DNA from 2 places in the Stenotrophomonas sp. Steno-C18 genome. Region 2 is predicted to be linked to the other one. Evidence: riboswitches for the same ligand, from Rfam matches in the RefSeq annotation. Region 2 holds a riboswitch; the other holds the start of a gene.
What was found. A riboswitch is a leader RNA that binds a small molecule or an ion and turns the genes downstream of it on or off. The one in region 2 is predicted to bind cobalamin.
Positions count from the first base shown of each region.

Region 1 (3,404 bases), on a different contig from region 2:
AGTTCCAGTTGTCGGCGTACTGCGCGATGCCGATGTTCAGGCTCTTGGACTCTTCCGGCTTCAGGTCCGGGTTGCTGAAGCCCGGGTAGTACAGGTCATTGAAGGTCGGTGCCTTGAAGCCGGTGCCGGCGCTGGCGGTCAGGCGGAAGCCGTTGCCGAAGGCGAAGCCGTAACCCAGGCTGCCGGTGGTGTGGTTGCCGAACTGCTCGTTGTCGTCATTGCGCACGCTGGCCTGCAGCGAGTGCGCGCCGAACTGGCCCTGGTACTCGACGAACACGCCGAGGTTGTCGCGGTCCCCGATGTCGTAGGCGGTGGAGCTGGTGACCTTGTCGTTCTGCCAATCGGCACCGGCGGTCAGCTGCTGGCCTTCGGCGAACTGGAAGTCGCCCTGCACGCTGGCGGTGTCGCGACGGGTGTCGAAGTTGCTGGCGAAGGTGCGGCTGCCGTTGGCGGCGAAGTAGTTGTCGGCCTGGTCGCGGTTGCGGCCGACCTGTGCGGTCAGCTGGAACGCATCGGAAGCGGCCCATGCCAGCTTGCCGCCGTAGACCTGCTGGCGGTTGTCGGCCTCGTTGCCGCCGAAGATGCTGCCGTCGTATTCGTTGAAGCTGTCGGCGTTGAGCACGTGGCCTTCCAGGCTCAGCGTGTCGGTCAGCGCATAGCCGCCGCGCACGTTGATGGAGGTGTTGCGGTAGCCGTCGCGGTCCGGTTCATCGGCGAAGCAGCCAGCGCCCCAGCCAGCGGCGGTGCCGCGGCAGGCATTGATGCCATCGGTCTTCTGGTAGCCGCCCTGGGCCGAGATCCAGCCGCGCTCGCCACGGTTGCTGAAGCCGGCGCTGGCCTGGCGCAGGTTGTTGCTGCCGGCGGTGATGGACAGGTTCTGCTGCAGGCCCTGGCCGGCGGTGCGGGTGAAGATCTGGATCACGCCGCCGATGGCCTCGGAGCCGTACAGGCTCGAACGCGGGCCGCGCACGATTTCAACGCGCTCGATCTGGTCCACCGGCAGGTCCTGCAGTGCGGCCATGCCGCTGGTGGCCGAGCCCACGCGCACGCCGTCCACCAACACCAGCACCTGGTTGGAGTTGGTGCCACGCAGGAACAGCGAGGTGATCTTGCCGGTGCCGCCCTGGTTGGCGAAGTCCAGACCGGCGCGGCCGCGCAGCAGCTCCAGCACCGAGTTGGCCTGGCTGCGGTCGATCTGGTCGCGGTCGATCAGCTGCACCGGGATCACGCTGGCCTCGACGGCAACCGGGGTACGGGTGGCGGTGACGGTGACGTCGTCCAGGTCGGTGGTCCTGGACTGCGCGGCGGCAACGGCCGGCAGCGCCATCAGCACGGCGAGGGAGAGGGTGTGGTAATGCAGTTTCATGCTTGCTCCTGGGCCTGCGCGCTCCCGCGCAGACAAACGGGTGGGGCTGCCAGGAGAGGGAAGGGACGGAAGCAGGCGCGCACACGGCGCCGCAGCCGCCGCCATGCCCTCCGCATCGCAACCAGTCGGCTTTCGGGCCGGTCTCCGGACTCGCAGGCGAAGCAGCATGGCTGCTTCCGGTCAGGCGCCTTCCCGTGCCTTGCACAGTGGCGGTGTTGCCTGGCCTTGTCCTGCTTACCGTTGCGGGGGCAGCGCCGGAATGGCGACAGGCTGGAGATCCAGCCGTGCGCGGCACCGGCTTCCCGTTTCAACCCGCCAGCATGGCCGGTGGGTCACCCGAAAGTGCGCGCATTCTATGCCATTGGCCCTGACGGTGCCCGTGAATGCACATCACGCCCTGATGCGCGGTGTCCTGAGGTTCCCTGGCGTGGCGGTCCGCAATCCCGTGGCGGCGGCTAAAATGCCCGATTGCCTTGGCAGTATCGGAACACTCGTGACAGAAACATGGTTCGGGCAGGCCTGCGGGCTGCCTTCGCAGGAGCACCGGCAGCAGGCCATCGCCCGCCAGCGGCAGCTGACCAAGCCGGAAGGCGCGCTGGGCCGGCTGGAAGCCTTGGCCATCGAACTGGCGGCGCTGCAGGGCACGCCGCAGCCACAGGCTCGGCGGGTACCGGTGCTGGTGTTCGCCGGTGACCACGGCGTGGCCGCGCAGGGCGTCTCGGCCTATCCGGCCGAAGTCACCGTGCAGATGCTGCACAACTTCGCCGCCGGCGGTGCCGCCATCGCGGTGCTGGCGCGTGAGCTGGGCCTGCCGTTGCACGTGTGGGACGTGGGCAGCCGCGCCACGCAGCCGATCGCCGGCGTGGTCAGCGACAAGCCCCGACCGGGCACGGACGACTTCAGCGTCGGGGCGGCGATGTCCGCGGCGGATCTGCACGCGGTGTTCGACGCCGGCCGCCGTGCGGTGGATGCGGCCTGTGCCGACGGTGCCGACCTGCTGGTGTTCGGCGAGATGGGCATCGGCAACACCACCGCCGCCAGTGCGCTGGCCGCCGCGCTGGGGCCGCTGCCGCTGGAAGACCTGGTCGGTGCCGGCACCGGCTTGGACGCGGTGCGCATGGTGCAGAAGAAGAACATCATCGCCCGCGCGCTGTCCCTGCACGGCGAGGCGATCAACGCCGCGGCATCGCCCGGGATGGAAGCCCTGCAGCGCGTGGGTGGGCTGGAGATCGCCGCGATCAGCGCGGCGATGATCCGCGCCGCGCAGCGCAGGGTGCCGGTGCTGGTGGATGGCTTCATCGTTTCGGCGGCGGCGCTGGCCGCGGTACGCATCAATCCGGGCGTGCGCCCGTGGCTGCTGTTCTCGCACCAGTCGGCCGAGCGTGGCCACCTGCACCTGCTGGACGCGCTGCAGGCACAGCCGCTGCTGTCGCTGGACCTGCGGCTGGGCGAGGGCTCCGGTGCGGCGCTTGCGTTGCCGCTGGTGCGCATGGCGTGCGCGCTGCACAACGGAATGGCCACCTTTGCCGAGGCGGCGGTCGCCGATCGGGAGGGCACGCCATGATCCTGGACCTGATGCGACATGCCTCCACCGGCCGCTCCGGCCACCTGGACGGCCGTACCGACCCGCCCTTGATCGACGGCGCGATGGATGCGCTGTACCGCAGCCATGCCGGCATCGGCTGGAGCCGGGTGATCAGCTCGCCGCGCCGACGCGCGCTGGACACCGCGCATGCATTGGTGGCCGGCAGCAACCAGTTCTGCGAGATCCACCCGGACTGGGCCGAACTGGATTTCGGTGACTGGGACGGCCTGCACTTCGACCAACTGCCCGCCGAGCAGCTGGCCGCGTTCTACGAGGAACCGCACGACACGGTGCCGCCCAACGGCGAGTCGTGGCCGCAGTTCCAGGCGCGCGTGGAGGAGCAGCTGCATCGCCTGGTGGACGAGGACGACGGTGACGGCCAGCCGGTGCTGGTGGTCAGCCACGCCGGCGTGCTGCGGTTGGCGGTATCGCGCGTGTGCGGCATGCCGTTGT
Region 1 is NZ_JBWJOX010000003.1:414,952-418,355, reverse strand. It holds gene btuB (TonB-dependent vitamin B12 receptor) at 1-1,366, opposite strand, end outside; cobalamin riboswitch at 1,485-1,721, opposite strand; gene cobT (nicotinate-nucleotide--dimethylbenzimidazole phosphoribosyltransferase) at 1,860-2,930, shown strand; gene AC06FE_RS09110 (histidine phosphatase family protein) at 2,927-3,404, shown strand, end outside.
Region 1: it holds a riboswitch for cobalamin, as region 2 does, so the genes downstream of both, btuB (TonB-dependent vitamin B12 receptor) here and metE (5-methyltetrahydropteroyltriglutamate--homocysteine S-methyltransferase) in region 2, are expected to answer to the same signal.

Region 2 (3,404 bases):
GGCAACGCGTGCACCTTCTCGAACAGCTGGCGCGCGCGTGGATAGGCCCCCAGGCGGAAGTACAGCGCGGCCAGTTCCAGCTGCAGCCGCGGCGTACCCGGCCGCTCGATCAGCATGCGCTCATAGGTGGCGATGGCGGCTTCGTAATCGCCCAGGCGCGTGGACAGCACCGCATAGGCAAACCCGGCCTCCAGGTCGGCCGGGTTGTCCAGCACCTGCTGGAACAGTTGCCGGCGTTCGGCTTCCCGCTGCGGCACCTCGGCCGCGGGCACGCTGGCCGGTACGTTGTAAGCACGATGCTGTGCCAGCACGTTCGTTGCCATCCCCGGGCACAACAGGGCCGCCAGCAGCATGAAGCGCACGCCTCCCCGGCGCGGCTGCATCCCCCCCTTCGCCTGGCGGCGCCCCTGTCGCTTGCCCGTTGCCCTGACCACGTCGCTCTCCTGCCCCTGCGCAGACCGCCATGGCTGCAGCCGGCGGCCACTCTACGCAGGCCCCGTAAGACCCCCGGTACGACCATCGCTAGAATCCCCTCTTCCCCCTGCCGGCCATCGTCATGAACGCCTATGCCCTGCTCGCCTGCGCCATCGCGCTGGAAGTGGCTGCCACCTCCCTGCTCAAGGCCTCCGATGGCATGACCCGGCTCTGGCCCACGCTGGGTGCGCTGTTCGGCTATGGGGTGTGCTTCTGGTTGCTGTCGATGGTGATGAAGACCGTGCCCACCGGCATCGCCTATGCCATCTGGTCCGGGGTGGGGATCGTGCTGATCTCGCTGATTGGCCTGTTCGTGTTCAAGCAGAAACTGGACCTGCCGGCGCTGATCGGCATCGGGTTGATCTGCGCCGGCGTGGTGGTGATCAACGTGTTCTCGCACTCCACTGCACACTGAATGCCGCCCGGCACGGCAGCGCTTGCGGCCGGGGCCGGGGCGAACACCCGTGCGTGGTGCGCTTCCGGCAGCCGCCGCCTTGCATGGAAACCATCGCTTGACCGCGCGCGCGGTCCGGCCTATTTTGTGCGCGCCCCAGGTATTCATCCCTCTATCCGCATGAAGGGATGAATTTAAACGGGAATCCGGTGAAGCGGCCTCGTGCCGCCATTCCGGAGCTGCCCCGCAGCGGTGAATGGAAACAACCGCCGTCATCCAGCACTGGGTTCATCCCCGGGAAGCGACGGCCAGTAGGTGGGCATCCCGGTGCCCGTGTCCATCAGCCCGAATACCGGCCTTGGCCGGGGGACCTGCCGTCCCTCGATTCGACCTGGAGCCTCCGCGGGGAGGCGGCCGGTACCGATGCCCTGCCTCGCCGCGGGCCGGTCCGCCGTGTCCCCGCCATGAATCCGGTTCGCCCGCGGGGGCGAAGGTCGCTGGCGTGGCGGACGTGGCTGCAAGGCCGCGCACGATGCGCGGTTCCTTCGTTCCTCAATGCCCAATGCAATGAGGACACTGACATGACTATCGTTACCAACCTGGGGTTCCCCCGGATCGGCGCGCGCCGCGAACTCAAGCACGCGCTGGAAAGCTATTGGCGCGGCGAGACCGATGCCGCGCAACTGCAGGCGACCGCCGCCGAACTACGTGCCCGCCACTGGCGGCTGCAACGCGATGCCGGCGTCGACGTACCGCCGAGCAACGACTTCAGCCTGTACGACCAGGTGCTCGACACCGCGGTGCTGTTCGATGCCATCCCGCAGCGTTACCGGGCACTGGCGCAGCGCGCGCCGCTGGACGGCTACTTCGCCATGGCACGCGGCCTGCAGCGCGACGGCGTGGACCTGCACGCGCTGGAGATGACCAAGTGGTTCGACACCAACTACCACTACCTGGTGCCCGAACTCACCCAGGACCAGGCCTTCACGCTGCATGCCGACAAGCCGTTGAGCGAGTACCGCGAAGCCCGGGCACTGGGCATCGAGACCCGGCCGGTGCTGCTGGGCCCGGTGAGCTTCCTGCGGCTGTCCAAGGCCACCGACGGCAGCGATACGCTGGCCCTGCTTGATCGCCTGCTGCCGGTGTACGCGCAACTGCTGGCCGAACTGAAGGACGCCGGTGCGGCATGGGTGCAGCTGGACGAGCCGGTACTGGTGCAGGACCTGGACGACACTGCCCGCGCCGCCTTCGAGCGCGCCTACCGTTATCTGGCCGATGTGCCGCGCCCACAGCTGCTGCTGGCCACCTACTTCGGTGCGCTGGGTGACAACCTCGCGCTGGCCACGTCGCTGCCGGTCGATGGCCTGCACGTGGACCTGGTGCGTGCGCCGGAGCAGCTCGACGCCGTGCTGCATGCCCTGCCGGCCACGCGCATCCTGTCGCTGGGGCTGGTCAACGGCCGCAACATCTGGCGCGCCGCGCTGGACAATGCGCTGATCCTGGCGCGTTACGCCCTGGGCCATCGGGGACCGGACACGCTGTGGCTGGCACCCTCGTGCTCGCTGCTGCATTGCCCGGTGGACCTTGGCCAGGAGAAGAAGCTCGATGCCGAGCTGCGCAGTTGGCTGGCGTTCTCGCGCCAGAAGCTGCAGGAACTGCGCGTGCTGGCCGATGCCCTGGACGGCAAGGCCTCGGCGGAGGCGGCGCTGGACCAGGCACGTGCGGCCATCGAATCACGCCGCCGCTCGCCACGTGTGCACAACCCCGCGGTGAAGGCACGCGTAGCCGCGCTGACCGCCACCGATGCCGCCCGCGCCACACCGCACGTACAGCGCCAGCTGCAGCAGGCACAGGCACTGCGCCTGCCCGCGTTCCCGACCACCACCATCGGCTCGTTCCCGCAGACCCAGGACGTGCGCCTGGCCCGTGCGCGGAACAAGTCCGGCAAGCTCTCCGATGCCGACTACGATGCCTTCCTCGCCGAGCAGACCGCGCATTGTGTGCGCGTGCAGGAACAGATCGGCCTGGACGTGCTGGTGCACGGCGAGTTCGAGCGCAACGACATGGTCGAGTACTTCGGCGAACAGCTCGATGGCTTCGCCTTCACCGGCAATGGCTGGGTGCAGAGCTACGGCTCGCGCTGCGTGAAACCGCCGGTGATCTTCGGCGACGTCAGCCGGCCGGCGCCGATGACGGTGCGCTGGTCGCGGTACGCGCAATCGCTCACCGACAAGCCGATGAAGGGCATGTTGACCGGGCCGGTGACGGTGCTGCAGTGGTCGTTCGTGCGTGATGACCAGTCGCGCGTCGATACCTGCACGCAGATCGCGCTGGCGCTGCGCGATGAGGTGAACGACCTGGAGGCGGCCGGCATCCGTGCCATCCAGATCGACGAGCCGGCCCTGCGCGAAGGCCTGCCGCTGCGGCGCGCGCAATGGCAGGACTACCTGGACTGGGCGGTGCGTGCCTTCCGCATCAGCGCCAGCGGCGTGGCCGATGCCACCCAGATCCACACCCACATGTGCTACGCGCAGTT
Region 2 is NZ_JBWJOX010000002.1:349,413-352,816, forward strand. It holds gene AC06FE_RS06170 (tetratricopeptide repeat protein) at 1-434, opposite strand, end outside; gene AC06FE_RS06175 (SMR family transporter) at 557-889, shown strand; cobalamin riboswitch at 1,010-1,243, shown strand; gene metE (5-methyltetrahydropteroyltriglutamate--homocysteine S-methyltransferase) at 1,450-3,404, shown strand, end outside.